One region of the Ruegeria sp. AF8 genome, then DNA from elsewhere that is predicted to be linked to it. Evidence: riboswitches for the same ligand, from Rfam matches in the RefSeq annotation. Region 1 holds a riboswitch; each other region holds the start of a gene.

Region 1 (4,684 bases):
TGGCCTTGCACTGGTTGCAGCCGCGCAAATGGCGGCATTACGCCCGTTTCTGACTGGATTGCCCGAGGCGGCGCTGCCGATGCTGTCCGCCGTATCGCCGGCGAAATTCGGAGGCCGGGCCGGCCCAGGCAACTATACAGAGGTGCCGGCAGGCGCTGTGTCCATGCGCCATATTGCGGATCTGTGCGTTTTTCCCAACGAATTGCGCGCGGCTGTCGTGACCGGAGCGCAATTGCGGGAATGGCTGGAAATGTCGGCCTGCCTGTTCAATCAGGTTCCGGACGGAAGCCGGGATATCGATCTGATCGACCCGTCCCGCGCAGGCCACAATTTCGATGTCATTCATGGCGTTGAATACATGATCGATCTGACTTCACCACCTCGATTCCGCCCGGACGGCGGCCTGACGGACCTGACTCACCGGCGCATTCGTGACCTTGTCTGGAACGGCAGCCCCGTCGGTGACCGCCAGAGATTTGTCGTGGCCCTCAACAACTACCGGTTCAATGGCGGCGGTCATTTCTCTGCCCTGAGCGATGCGCGCGGCATCGACATCCCGCCTCTGCGCATTCAGCGCATCTTGAAGGATTATGTCGAGGGGCGCCTTCCAATCGACCCATTGCAGGCGACGGCGCACCCCTGGCGGTTCGCGGAGATGAACGAAACCTCGGTGATTCTGAAAACAGGCCCGGATGCCCTGCGCTATCTTGAAGAGCTTTCAGGCTTTGAACCGGTTCGGCTGGGCGTCGATCCGGGCGGATTCCTGTGCCTGCGCCTGTCCCTGTGACGGGTTGTCTTTGCCCGGCATCTCACCTATATCATCCGGCGAGAGGTTGGCGCGGGCGAGCGCCTCGCCAACCTGGTCAGGTCCGGAAGGAAGCAGCCACAACGAGTCCCGCTTGGGTCGATGTCCAACCTCTCACTATCCGAAAATCACCTGCAAACCGGTTCGGCCTAACCCGAGATGAGCGCGGGCCAGACTGCGGCATTTCTGCGTGCGAACGCCCCCAGATGCCCGACGTTCGTCAATCCGAATTCCTGCGGGGTCAATATGCGCCGGCGTGACCTGTTCCCGTAGACCTCCGCCAGTCGCCATACGCATTTCGGCGGGATCACGTGATCGTCGGAAAATGCGATTAAATCGACCGAGGCGCCACTTCTTTCCCAGTCCGGTCTCGGCAGCGTCTTTCCGGTTTCGGGCAGGTAACTATGCGCGGACGTGCACCACTTTCGCCATTGCCAATACACCTGCGGAGGCAGATCGGAGCCAAAGCCCGTCAGACGTCCCGGCAGATAACCCAAACTCTTGACGAGCAGAGGAACGTGTCCGAACCAGAACAGTCGGGCGAGCGCCTGATACGGCCAGGGATGATCGCGGTGCTGAACCAGCCCAGAACAGACACAGATCATCCGGTCGATCTGTTCAATTCCCGGCTGCAACGGGCCCAGCATCCCGCCAACCGAATGCCCGATGACCCACAGTTTCGCATCCGGAAACCGTTGCCGCATTTCGGCCGTGGCCGCCGGCATGTCGACCAGCGCCCAATCGGCCATCGACGTCGTGGATTTTTTCAGGCGGCCAACCTTGGAATTGCCGAAATCCCGATAGTCGTAAGTCAGGCAGGCCATGCCGTGTTCTCCGGCCAGCCATCTGGCGAAATGCCGGTAATAGTCTTTTGGAACGCCTGTCGCGCCGTTGATCACAACGGCAACCGAAGGCGCCTCTGTCGTGCGATAGAGGCGGGCGGCCAGCATGCGCGTTCCCGAGCGGAACTGAAATTCCTCGACCAGTACCGCATCCTGAGCATCCAACATAGCGCCATTCCTCGATGATCTAGACCAATCGGTCTACACATCCCCCTCTGGACCAATCGGTCCAATGATGTCAATAATCCCCGCAAATGACCGTACGTCCCTTGCCGACAAAAGAACGTCTGATACGCGCCGCCGCCAACCTGTTCCAGCGGTCGGGTTATCACGGTGTCGGCCTGTCCGAGGTTCTGATGGCGGCTGATGCGCCAAAGGGTTCACTTTACCACCATTTCCCGAATGGAAAGGCCGACCTGGCGCTTGCGGCGGCGACATGGGCGTCTGACGCGATGCTCGGGCTTATCGCCGATTCTTTTGAACCGGCGGAAAGTTTCGAGTCCGGCGCCGAAACCCTGTGCCACAAAATCGCGAAACTTTTTGACAAATCGGGGCAGTGGAACACCTGTCCCATCTCGGCCACCCTGTTCGAAGGGCCCGACAATACAAGGTTCCGCAACCACGCTTATCATCTGTACGAAGGCTGGATTTCCGAAGTTGCGCATCACGCAAAGCGGCTTGGCGTGGCAGAGCCCGGCGTTGCGGCAGATACGCTTTTCGTTTTGCTTCAGGGCGGATGGCAACTGGCGCGGGCAAGGCAGTCATCGGATATCCTGCGTGCCTTGCCGGGCCGACTGCACCCGTCGCCGGGCTCCCCGCGCAAAGATCCCCGGCGCGACGCAGCAAGGGCGCTTGCGAAATGGAAATCTCCTTGACCCGGTCCCGCCCGCCCGCTAGCGATTGAGCGATGGTTTCCGGTCGTGAGCACGGCCGGGATGAAAAGGGAACACGGTGCGGTTCAATTTCGAACCCAAGCCGCGACTGCCCCCGCAACTGTAGGCGGAGAGCACAGCCGAAACACCACTGGCCCATGGGCCGGGAAGGTCGGCCAAGCGACAACCCGCAAGTCAGGAGACCTGCCATCGGAACTGAAACTCGAATTCGGGCGGGGTGTCCGGGCTGGGTTTGACGGCAGCCCGCTGTCTATCCCGTCCATCGCCCTCGTCCACGGCGCGGAGGGCGCAATATGATCTGGAAAACCGACAACCACCTGTTCACGGCAACCCTGTGTCAGAAAACCGGGGAACCCTGCCCCGCATTGGCGCAGATGGCGACAAAGCTGACGCAGGCGATATCGGCGTCAAAATCCGTCACCGAAGACACCTTCGAAATCGACGGAAAATGCGAACTTGGACATTGCGCCGCCGGGTGCGACGCCAGTTTTCGCGCCGATCACACCCGCATCCGAATTTTCTGCGGTGTCGATGCTGACGCCGATGTCGAGCGGCTGAACCGGATCGCGGATGCGCTTTTGAACCCGACTGCGACCGCCTTTCCTTCGGGTTGGGTCAAAACGATGCCCTGCGCGCTTTTGGAGGCGCTTCCCGTCCAACGCAGAACGTCAGAGGCGCCGCACCACGCAGCTTTGTAACCGGATAGCCAAGGCCGCAGTTGGAACCGCAAGCCGGCCTCAGGGCCGGTGCGACACCCTTTGCCCTTTCAGCGCCCAATCCATTTGTGGCTCGGTTTCCACCGCGCAGGGGCGAATTGCGCGCAAGCGCGTCAGCGCATCTGCCGGCTTTTCGCCACATTCCACCATCAGTCTCAGCGCCGCCATCCCTGATCGCCCGCAGCCGCCACGGCAATGGATTAGCACCCGTCCGCCACCAGCCAGAGCCTGTCGGGCCGACGCGCTGGCCACAGCCCATTTCTCCTCGATGCTGCGGGACGGTATCCCGAAATCCTCGACCGGCAGATGCGACCACCGGCAGGCCCGGCCCTGAATGTCCAATCCGAAATGACGCGCCCCATCCTGAATCATCTCGACTTCGGTTGTCATCGAGATCGCAAGGCCCGGTTTCCAGTCGGCAATCGTATCAAGATCGTCAACATAGGTTCCGCCCCGGCCCGGCATCTGGCAAATTGCCAGAGTTCCCCCGCCCACCTGCAGGCCATAGATCACCAGTTGCGACACGATCAGTTCCCCCCCCACAACCAGCGCACTCAGATCCGGAATTCCCAATCGATACTCAGGTGTTTTACCCCGGCTTGTCTGCAATCCAAACCAAAATCGATGCGGCCGCTGTGGACGTGGGCATCGCGGCGCACTACGCTGCGTTTTCAAGACGAATCCGGCAGAGCAGACATGACCGACACCGCACCCGCCCCCTATCAGGTCCTTGCCCGCAAATATCGCCCTGAAACCTTTGCCGATCTGGTCGGTCAGGATGCGATGGTGCGCACGCTGAAAAACGCGTTCGAAGCGGACCGGATCGCGCAGGCATTCATCATGACCGGTATCCGGGGGACAGGAAAAACCACGACCGCGCGGATCATCGCCAAAGGCATGAATTGCATCGGTTCGGATGGAAATGGCGGGCCGACCACCGACCCTTGCGGCAAGTGCGAACATTGCGTCGCCATCATGGAAGGCCGCCATGTCGATGTGATGGAAATGGATGCCGCCAGCCGCACCGGTGTGAACGATATCCGCGAGATCATCGACAGCGTCCGCTACCGCGCCGCCAGCGCGCGCTACAAGATTTACATCATCGACGAGGTTCACATGCTGTCGACCAGCGCCTTCAACGCGCTGCTCAAGACGCTGGAAGAACCGCCCGAACATGTAAAGTTCATCTTCGCCACCACCGAGATTCGCAAGGTCCCGGTCACCGTTCTGTCCCGCTGTCAGCGGTTCGATCTGCGTCGGATCGAACCGGAAGTGATGATCGGGCTGCTACGCCGGATTGCCACTTCCGAAGGCGCGGAAATCGCCGAAGACGCCCTGGCGCTGATCACCCGCGCGGCGGAAGGTTCGGCGCGGGATGCGACCTCGCTTCTGGATCAGGCAATATCGCACGGCGCGGGAGAAACCACT
Region 2 (4,684 bases), on a different contig from region 1:
GCGCGCCCGACGGCGTGGATCATCGGCAAATTCCGTGCCAGCAGGTCGTCACCTGTCACGGTCTCGCAGCTGGCGCCGAACTCGCCGGCCAGCGCCTCGACTGCCGTCTGCAGATGTTCCGGCCCCATATCCGATGCCGGTGTGTTGATCAGATCGCGGATCAGGGTTTCGGCATTCGCGATCGCCTCAATCCGGCGGGCGTCGATACCGTCGGGCGCGACCAGCAGGGCCCCGGCCGGAGATTGCGACTTATAACGGTCAAAGGCATATCCGGTCAGCAGCCATCCCAGCGCCTCGTTGGCCGCCTCCTCTTTCTTGAGGCCCGATACGATGCGATAGTCGCCCTTGGGCAGTTTTTCTGCGGCGGCGGCCAGCGGGAAACGCTTGCGCGCCCGCTTGGCCGCGTCGCCGTATCCGGCCAGCACGAACCGGACCGCGCCCTCGCCGCCCGGAACCAGAAGCGTCTGCCCCAACGCCCCGGTGAAGCCGTTGGATGCGACCCATCTGCGGATCTCGGTGTCCTGCGCCTCCAGCCAGGTGTCCAGCTCGGACTGTGCGATCACATGCAGGTGCAGGGCATCGTCGGAAGGCGGGGCAAAGGACAGGGTCATGAGCGGCTCGCATCGTTGAATCGTGGCCCAGACTACTCCGCGCCGATCCACCTGCAAGCCATTTCAGACGGAAAGGTTCCGTTGATCCCAAACCGCGGTCAATGACCGCTCTCCAACCCGGATGAGCCGGAACAGCGTGGCGCTGGCGGCGACCTGATCGTCCGCATCCACCGCTTCGGTGACATCGCCGGCGACCCGGACCAGCGCGGTCATGCCGACCTGTTCGGCAATTGCCACCAATGAACGCGCGGCCCTGCGCAGACCCGGCCAGTCACGCTGCCGCCACATCCGTTCACAACCCGACAGACGCAGGGCCAGCTCCTCGATGGCCCGGCACAGCACGTCCTCGGCACCCGAGTCGCCCAGTTGATCATAAAGATTGCCCAGAGGGTCTGGATCCAGACGCACGGACTCCCTCTGAACGAGTGTGATCACTTTTTCCACCACGTTCACCCCAATCATTTCGCACCCCCACGGCACGACGGCATCCTGAGGCCACAGTAGTTCGCAAATGGTTTCCGGGGAGGCAGATAATGTCTCGAATTTTGTTTCAATTCGGATTAGATCACCCTGCAGCACGGAAATCTTCGGGGATCAAAGGAATGGAATTCGCTAAACCTCTGCCAAATTACCTGACCAAGCGCTACCACGGCTGGAAGGCCACCACCTATGCCGAGAACGAGGCCTGGTACCGCACGCTGGCCAGCGAAGGCCAGCATCCGCGCGCCATGGTGATTTCCTGTTGCGACAGCCGGGTGCATGTCACTTCGATCTTCGGGGCCGATCAGGGCGAATTCTTCATCCACCGCAACATCGCCAACCTGGTGCCGCCCTATGCGCCGGATGGCGACCATCACGGTACCAGTGCGGCGATCGAATATGCGGTCACCGCGCTCAAGGTGGCGCACCTGATCGTGCTGGGGCATTCGCAATGCGGCGGCGTTCAGGGCTGCATCGACATGTGCAAGGGGCAGGCCCCACAGCTTGAGGCCAAGGAAAGCTTTGTCGGCCGCTGGATGGATATCCTGAAACCGAAATACGATCTGGTGGCGGATCTCAAGGACAGCACCGAACAGGCCCGGCAGTTCGAAAAGCAGGCGGTGGTGGCGTCGCTGGAAAATCTGATGACCTTCCCGTTCGTGGCCTCTGCCGTCCAGGAGAAAAGCCTTAGCATTCACGGCCTGTGGACCGATATCGGCGCGGGTGGGCTGCAGTGCTACGATCCTGCGGCAGGCAAGTTCGTACCTGTCTGAGATATCAGGGAACGAAGTTTTCCGGGCACCGTACACCGGTGCCCGAACATGCCTTTGCGGTCAGTCCAGCCGTTGTGACAAAAATGTCCCGTCCGCAATCGACGCCTGATCTGCGCACAGGCGTTCGGTCAGCCCCGCATCGGTGCCGGTCTGCCCCCATTGATCATGGTGTACATGGTTCGCGACGGCGAGGCGCGGACGCCAGCCGGCCTTTTCCAACTCAGGCCTGTCGTGAAATCCTCGAACAAGCCCGACGCAAAGATACGCGACAGGTATGACATCCGTGGGCAGGTTCAGGAGTTCTTTCAGCGCGTCATTGTCAAGAATTGAAACCCAGCCGACGCCCAGCCCCTCGGCCCGCGCCGCAAGCCAGAAGTTCTGCACGGCACAGACCGACGAGAACATGTCCATCATCGGAATATGGGTGCGGCCGATCACCACCGGCCCGGCACGGCTGCGGTCGCAAGTGATGCAGATGTTGAACGGCGCCTCAAGGATACCTTCGAGTTTCAGCTTTCGGTAAGTATCGCGCTGCTCGCCCGAGAACATCAGCGCCGCCTCGGCATGGGCCTCGGCAAAAAGGTCATGCACCTGCTTTCGGGTGCCGCGGTCGCGCAGGATCAGGAAATCCCAGGGCTGCATGTAACCCACAGACGGCGCATGATGCGCCGCCAACAGGACACGACTCAGCCGGTCCTCGGGTATTGGGTCAGGCAGGAAATCACCTCGGGTGTCGCGGCGGGTCAGGATAGTACGATAAACCGCTTCGCGGCTCGCCTTGTTAAAGGCATCGGGCGCCAGCAGCGCCGGTTCTGGAATGGTGGCCATCGGAGTCCCCTTGGATGGTCCCGCGCCGCCCGCCGTCCACGCGGACCGCGCCATCCCTCTCGGCCGGTCTTCTGACTCGGGATCATCCCGTGCGAACCCCTTCCCGGCCAAGGCCAGTGGTTCATGTCCGCACAGTCCCCCTTACAGCGTTGGGCACGTCGCGGGTTTGCACCGCGTTCCCGATTCTCCCGACAGGCGGGCACCGAAAGGTGGGCGGACACTAGACACCCATGCAGGGCAGTCAACGAAAAAGAGGCGCGTTTTCCCTGGCCTTGCGTACGCCGCTTGACAGGCTCCTCCAGTTTGGACGGTTCGATCCGCTTCAGTCGAGGCAAGAACTTGTGCGCCATTGTGGCGCGCGTTAGCATTTCTTCCTGTGATTGTTTAAGAGGGATTTGTTATGGCTCGTCATAGTTATGGCCATGCCGTTGAAGGCACGCGTGTTTCGGACGCGAACGTCGAAAGAACAAGGCAAAACAGAGGTCGGACCAAGCCGGGGATAACCGCAACCTATAGGATCGTTTCAGGTGCAATTTGTGTTGTCACAGGGTTCGCCATGCGGTTGGCGGCGAAAACAATAAACGATCCCAGCTTTACCCCGGAAACAGCATCGAATTTCCTGCCCGCGCTGCTGTTCGCGTTTCTGTATCACGTCGTCGTATTCGGCGGCATGTTCATAGCGATTATTTTCTACAAAAGGTACCCGAGGTTCGCCTGGATCATCTTTGCAAACTTCTTTGGCTATACGTGGGCCAGCATATCGATTCGAAGCGGTGGGTTTTTCGGGCTGTAAACAATAGCAAAGAAGGCGACACATTGTATCGCCTTCTGCAATTCCACATCCAACCGGTTTCAACCCTTTTTCAGTACTTCCCGGCCCAGAAGCTCGGCGATCTGCACCGCGTTCAGGGCCGCGCCCTTGCGCAGGTTGTCGCTGACGCACCACAGGTTCAGGCCGTTCTCGATGGTCGAATCCTGACGGATGCGGCTGATGAAGGTAGCGAAATCGCCGACGCATTCCACCGGCGTGACGTAGCCACCGGCCTCGCGCTTGTCGATCACCATGATGCCCGGCGCCTCGCGCAGGATGTCGCGGGCCTCGTCCTCGTCCAGAAACTCTTCGAACTCGATGTTCACGGCCTCGGAATGGCCGACGAACACCGGCACCCGCACACAGGTCGCGGTGACCTTGATCTTGGGGTCCACGATCTTCTTGGTCTCGGCCACCATCTTCCACTCTTCCTTGGTCGAACCGTCTTCCATGAAGACGTCGATATGCGGAATGACGTTGAAGGCGATCTGCTTCTGGAACTTCTTCGGCTCAACTTCGTTGATCGGGTTGTAGACGGCCTTGGTCTGATCCCACAGCTCGTCCATCCCCTCTTTGCCGGCACCGGAAACCGACTGATAGGTCGAAACCACGACGCGCTTGATCCTGGCGCGGTCATGCAGCGGCTTCAGCGCGACAACCATCTGCGCGGTCGAGCAGTTGGGGTTGGCGATGATGTTCTTGTTCTTGTAGTCGTGGATCGCCTGCGGGTTCACTTCCGGCACGATCAGCGGGATTTTGGGGTCATAGCGATAGAGCGACGAATTGTCGATCACCACACAGCCCGCCGCCGCCGCCTTGGGTGCGTAATCCTTGGTCGCGGCCGAGCCCACGGCGAACAGCGCCATGTCCCAGCCGGTAAAGTCAAAGGTGGCCAGATCCTGGGTGGTGAGTGTCTTGTCGCCAAAGCTGACTTCGGTGCCCAGCGAACGGCGGCTTGCCAGTGCGGCAAGTTCGTCCACGGGGAACTGGCGCTCGGCCAGGATGTTCAGCATTTCGCGGCCCACGTTACCCGTGGCGCCGACGACGACGACGCGATAGCCCATTTTCCGTCTCCAAAGTTAAGGACGCGCGTTCATAGCACCGTTTGTCCGAGAAGAAAGGGGTATAGGCGCCGTATTTGCCCTGCCGGTGCTGATTTGAGGCGTGGCGCGGTGTCTCAG
Region 3 (4,684 bases), on a different contig from region 1:
GGGCGCGGAGGGGCCGCAAACCGGTTCGGTGCGCGGCAACGTCACCGGCACCTTCTTTCATCTGATCGCGGAGGCCTCGGCATGAGCGGATTTGTCTCTTTCATCGGTTCCGGCCCCGGCGATCCGGAGCTTTTGACGCTCAAGGCAGTGGATCGTCTGGGCAAGGCCGACGCGGTGCTTTTTGATGATCTGAGCAGCGGCCCGATCTTGACCCATGCACGCGAAGACGCCGATCTGGTCGGTGTGGGCAAACGCGCGGGCCGCCCATCGCCCAAACAGGATCATGTCAGCCGCTTGCTGGTGGATTATGCCCGGACCGGACAGCGCGTGGTGCGGCTGAAATCGGGCGATGGTGGCCTGTTCGGACGGCTCGAGGAAGAACTGCTCGCCCTGCGCGACGCCGGGATCGAGTACGAGATCATCCCCGGCATCCCCTCGGCGGTTGCCGCGGCGGCGGCAGCGGGCATTCCGCTGACCCGGCGGCTGACCGCGCGGCGGGTGCAGTTCGTCACCGGACACGATGTCAGCGGCAAGCTGCCCCAGGATTTGAACCTGCCCGCGCTGGCCGATCCCGGCGCCACCAGCGTCGTTTTCATGGGCAAGCGCACCTTTCCGCTGCTGGTCGAGGCGCTGAACGCTCATGGCCTGCCATTGGACACCCCGGCGCTGATGGCGGAATCGGTCTCGACTCCCGAACAAACCCTGCACCGCTCGACGATAGGCGGGCTGGCCAACAAACTGTCGGCAGAAATCGGCACCGCCCCGGCCCTGATTCTGTATGGCCCATTGGCGGAGTTCGGGGATGTATGAACTGAACCTGATCGGCATCGGTACTGGCAACCCCTATCATGTCACCTTTCAAGGCGCACAGGCGATCCGGGCGGCGGATCTGATCCTCATTCCCCGCAAGGGCGAGAACAAGGCCGACCTCGCCGGACTGCGCGAAAAGATCATCACACAGATCACCAATACGCAGCCACGAATTGCCTATTTCGACATCCCCAAACGGCGCACCGATGAGGGATATCTGCGCGGCGTGGACGAATGGCACGACGCCATTGCCCTGCGCTGGCACGAGGCGATTGCCGCCCACCCCGATGCCCGCCATGTGGCGCTGCTGATCTGGGGCGATCCGTCACTGTATGACAGCTCGCTGCGAATCGCCTCACGGCTGAAACCGCAACCGGCCACGCGGGTGATTCCCGGCATCACCGCACTGCAGGCGCTGACGGCGGCGCATGCCATTCCGGTCAACGATATCGGCGCGCCCTACATTGTCACCACCGGCCGCCGCATCCGTGAAGAAGGCTGGCCGGACGGCGCCGGTAAGGTCGCGGTCATGCTGGATGGCGAATGCTCGTTCCAATGCCTCGAGATGAAGAATTTCGATATCTGGTGGGGCGCTTATGTCGGCATGAAGGAAGAGCTTCTGATCAGCGGCCCGCTGGCCGAAGTCGCGGACGAGATTCTGGAAACCCGCGCAACCGCGCGGGCCGATCACGGCTGGATCATGGACATCTATTTGCTGCGGAAGCGCGAAAATGAAAAAAATGGTCGCAATTGAGAATTGCGCCATCCGTTGCATAACGGCTAAATGAAAGAGTCTGGTCCTGCCGGAGCGTTCCGGTGCCAAGAGGGAATTTGGTGCGGCCACAGCTGTGGTCAAAGCCAAAGCCGCCCCCGCGACTGTAAGCGGTGAGCCTCTGTTCAACCAGCCACTCCCGGATTTGTCCGGGGGGAAGGCGAACAGAGGCGCTGACCCGCAAGCCAGGAGACCTGCCAGGCATGAAACGAAACACCGGCCGTCGGGTGCGGCGGCTCAGGAGGACTAAAATGACGACCAAAACGCTCAAGGCATCTGCTTCCGGTTCGGCCTTCCTTCCGGCTCTGTTTGCTGTTGTTCTGGGTCTGGGGATTATCACCCTGACCGGCCATGTACAGGCATCCGCCCTGCACGACGCCGCTCATGACGTGCGCCACGCAACTGGCTTTCCCTGCCACTGACCCATGTTCAGTCGCATTCTGACCAGCGCGTTGTTCGCTGGTGCTGCAGCAGGGCTGATTGCCGCCCTGCTGCAGCTTGTTTTTGTGCAGCCCGTCCTGCTTCATGCCGAACTCTACGAGTCCGGTGAACTGGTGCATTTCGGTGCCGACGCCGTTTCGGCACAACCGGAATTGCCCGGTTTCGATCTGATGCGCGATGGGCTGAGCATCATCTTCGCCATGCTGACCTATACGGGCTACGCCCTGGTCGTTGTGGCTCTGATGTCGGTTGCCGAACGCATGGGACACGAGGTCAACGCCCGAACCGGCATTTTGTGGGGGCTGGCGGGTTTCATCACCTTCCACTTTGCGCCGGGGCTGACCCTGGCTCCCGAAGTTCCGGGTGTGGCTTATACGGATATCACTGCCCGCCAAATTTGGTGGACGGGTACCGTTGCCGCCACCGGAGTCGCAATGTGGCTGATTGCGTTTGGCGGAAATGTCGTCAGCTACCTGATCGCCGCTGCGTTGCTGCTGGCGCCGCACCTGATTGGCGTAGCCGAGCCCGACAGTTTCACCGGCCCGGTCCCAACCGAACTGGGCGCCCTGTTTGCAGCCCGCGCATTTGGCGTCGGCATGGCGGCCTGGGTGCTTGTGGGGACATTCGCGGGATACTTCTGGCAAGCCGAAGGCAAACGCGCCGAAGCCAACGCGTAAGCGATTAATGAAACATCCCACCGGGCCATCGTGCCTGGCGGGAACATTCATGACAAAAGGAAACACATGTTCCGTTCTCTTGCTCTCTTCGGTATAGGTCTGATCTTTGGTGGCGGCGCCGGTTTCGTCACGGCGGCGGCTTATGGAGTCACGTTCGATGGTCACGACCATGGCGACCCCGCTCAACACGGCAGCGCCCAATCCCATGATCATGGCGCGGCCATCAACCTGCCTGCCGGTGCAGATGCCCCGGGCCTCGATGTGAAACTGATCAAAGATCCGATGGCCGGCTGGAACCTGCATGTCATGCCGAAAAACTTCCGCTTTTCGCCGGAAAACGCCTCGCTTGAGGATATTCCCGGCGAAGGCCATGCGCATGTCTATGTCAACGGCGTGAAGCTGGCCCGCCTCTATGGCGAGTGGATGCACATTGGCGAACTGCCCAAGGGCGAGGTCGAGGTCAAAGTGTCGCTCAACACCAACAGTCACAGCCAACTGACCGTGGAGGATGAGCCTGTAACCGCCTCGGTGACGGTTCAGGTCGACTGAAGCGCGGGCATCCGGGTCCGCAAACACAAGCGAAGTCGCCCGCAGGGCCGGGCGTCTTCGATCCAGCCCAGGGAACTGTCCAGATAGGTCCGGCAGGTTCCGGCAATATCGGCGGCATCCTGTGCGAGATCGAGACCGGAAAAGACATATGACGCCAACCCCTGCCCCTGCAAACCCACTGCGACCGGTTGCTCGCAGGCACTGAAACAGGCGTGCTCCGTCAGTTCGACCCGATCCGCAATCCCCGCCTTGTCCAGTGCAGCACTCACGGCTTGCCGCTCGGTCTCGCGGTCGCGTGTGCCCAGACAACTGGAACAGATCAGCAAACGGATGCGTTGTGCGGTCATGAGCGGGCCTTTTCCTGCGTCGGGCCGTTATTGCGGGTTTCGCCGTGTCGACGCAAGCACTGTATGGTTGACCGGACACGGGATTGTGACACCGGATATTTGCAAAATCTGCCATCACATGCCTGACAACGAACCGGAGCCGGAACGATGAAACGTCTGTGGACCGCCCTTAGCCTTGCCGCCTTGCCCGCATGGGCCGGTGATCTCGAACCCCGCGAAGGATGGCAGGTGCATCCGACGAACAAGACCTATGACGAGCTGGTCCAGGACACGGCGGTGGCAATCAAGGACAACGGACTGATCGTTGTGACGCAGGCCGGGCCGACCAAGGCGGCGGCGGCGCGCGGCATCACCATTCCGGGCAATCGCGTTATGGGCGCTTTCAACAACGACTATGCGGTCCGCGTTCTGGAAACTTCGACCGCGGCCATGATCGAAGCACCGATCCGTTTCTATGTGACCGAAAACGAGGACGGCAGTGCGACGCTGTCCTATAAGACACCCAGCCACGTCTTTGCGCCCTATCTGGATGAGGGCGGCGATGCGCTGACGGTCATCGCACAGGAACTGGACGAAAAGTTTCAATCCGTCGCGGAATCGGCGTCAAAATAGTCACACCGGCGTGAAGTCGCTTGCACCTTCCTGCGCACTCCGCAATCTGCCAGTCGTGAATGAACGGAGCGTTCGAGATGCAGGAAACCATGCCCCGCGCGGCGGATCTTTTGGCGAAACGGCTGTATGAGGCGGGCTGTCGTCACGCTTTCGGCATGCCGGGCGGCGAGGTTCTGACTCTGGTCGACGCCCTGGAACAGGCTGGTATCCGGTTCCATCTGGCCAAGCACGAAAATGCCGCCGGTTTCATGGCCGAAGGGGTTCATCACCGTGACGGCGCGCCTGCAATTCTGGTGGCCACGCTCGGCCCCGGCGCCATGAACGGCATCAACGTGGTCGCCAATGCGTTTCAGGATCGGGTTTCGATGATCGTGCTGACCGGCTGCGTCGACGCGGATGAGGCGCTGACCTATACCCATCAGGTGATGGACCACGGCCAAGTCTATCGCTCGATCACCAAGGGAACTTTCATGCTG

What was found. A riboswitch is a leader RNA that binds a small molecule or an ion and turns the genes downstream of it on or off. The one in region 1 is predicted to bind cobalamin.
Region 2: linked by a shared signal. The riboswitch ahead of bluB (5,6-dimethylbenzimidazole synthase) and the one ahead of ACR0AO_RS08635 (hypothetical protein) in region 1 are both predicted to bind cobalamin.
Region 3: linked by a shared signal. The riboswitch ahead of ACR0AO_RS18670 (CbtB domain-containing protein) and the one ahead of ACR0AO_RS08635 (hypothetical protein) in region 1 are both predicted to bind cobalamin.

What each region holds. Positions count from the first base shown of each region.
Region 1 covers NZ_JBQFYW010000003.1:280,647-285,330, reverse strand. Annotated here, with positions in the region: gene ACR0AO_RS08655 (bifunctional 2',3'-cyclic-nucleotide 2'-phosphodiesterase/3'-nucleotidase) at 1-787, shown strand, start outside; RNA gene ffs (signal recognition particle sRNA small type) at 827-925, shown strand; gene ACR0AO_RS08645 (alpha/beta hydrolase family protein) at 955-1,815, opposite strand; gene ACR0AO_RS08640 (TetR/AcrR family transcriptional regulator) at 1,902-2,522, shown strand; cobalamin riboswitch at 2,539-2,745, shown strand; gene ACR0AO_RS08635 (hypothetical protein) at 2,834-3,238, shown strand; gene ACR0AO_RS08630 (protein-tyrosine phosphatase family protein) at 3,278-3,721, opposite strand; gene ACR0AO_RS08625 (DNA polymerase III subunit gamma/tau) at 3,953-4,684, shown strand, end outside.
Region 2 covers NZ_JBQFYW010000004.1:264,320-269,003, forward strand. Annotated here, with positions in the region: gene ACR0AO_RS10165 (leucyl aminopeptidase family protein) at 1-611, opposite strand, end outside; gene ACR0AO_RS10170 (hypothetical protein) at 675-1,064, opposite strand; gene ACR0AO_RS10175 (carbonic anhydrase) at 1,214-1,864, shown strand; gene bluB (5,6-dimethylbenzimidazole synthase) at 1,925-2,692, opposite strand; cobalamin riboswitch at 2,737-2,914, opposite strand; gene ACR0AO_RS10185 (hypothetical protein) at 3,093-3,485, shown strand; gene ACR0AO_RS10190 (aspartate-semialdehyde dehydrogenase) at 3,545-4,567, opposite strand; gene ACR0AO_RS10195 (glycosyltransferase family 4 protein) at 4,681-4,684, opposite strand, start outside.
Region 3 covers NZ_JBQFYW010000014.1:51,959-56,642, forward strand. Annotated here, with positions in the region: gene ACR0AO_RS18655 (cobyrinic acid a,c-diamide synthase CobB) at 1-85, shown strand, start outside; gene cobA (uroporphyrinogen-III C-methyltransferase) at 82-810, shown strand; gene cobF (precorrin-6A synthase (deacetylating)) at 803-1,564, shown strand; cobalamin riboswitch at 1,589-1,798, shown strand; gene ACR0AO_RS18670 (CbtB domain-containing protein) at 1,834-2,004, shown strand; gene ACR0AO_RS18675 (CbtA family protein) at 2,008-2,700, shown strand; gene ACR0AO_RS18680 (hypothetical protein) at 2,767-3,249, shown strand; gene ACR0AO_RS18685 (DUF1636 family protein) at 3,237-3,596, opposite strand; gene ACR0AO_RS18690 (DUF302 domain-containing protein) at 3,744-4,208, shown strand; gene ACR0AO_RS18695 (thiamine pyrophosphate-binding protein) at 4,286-4,684, shown strand, end outside.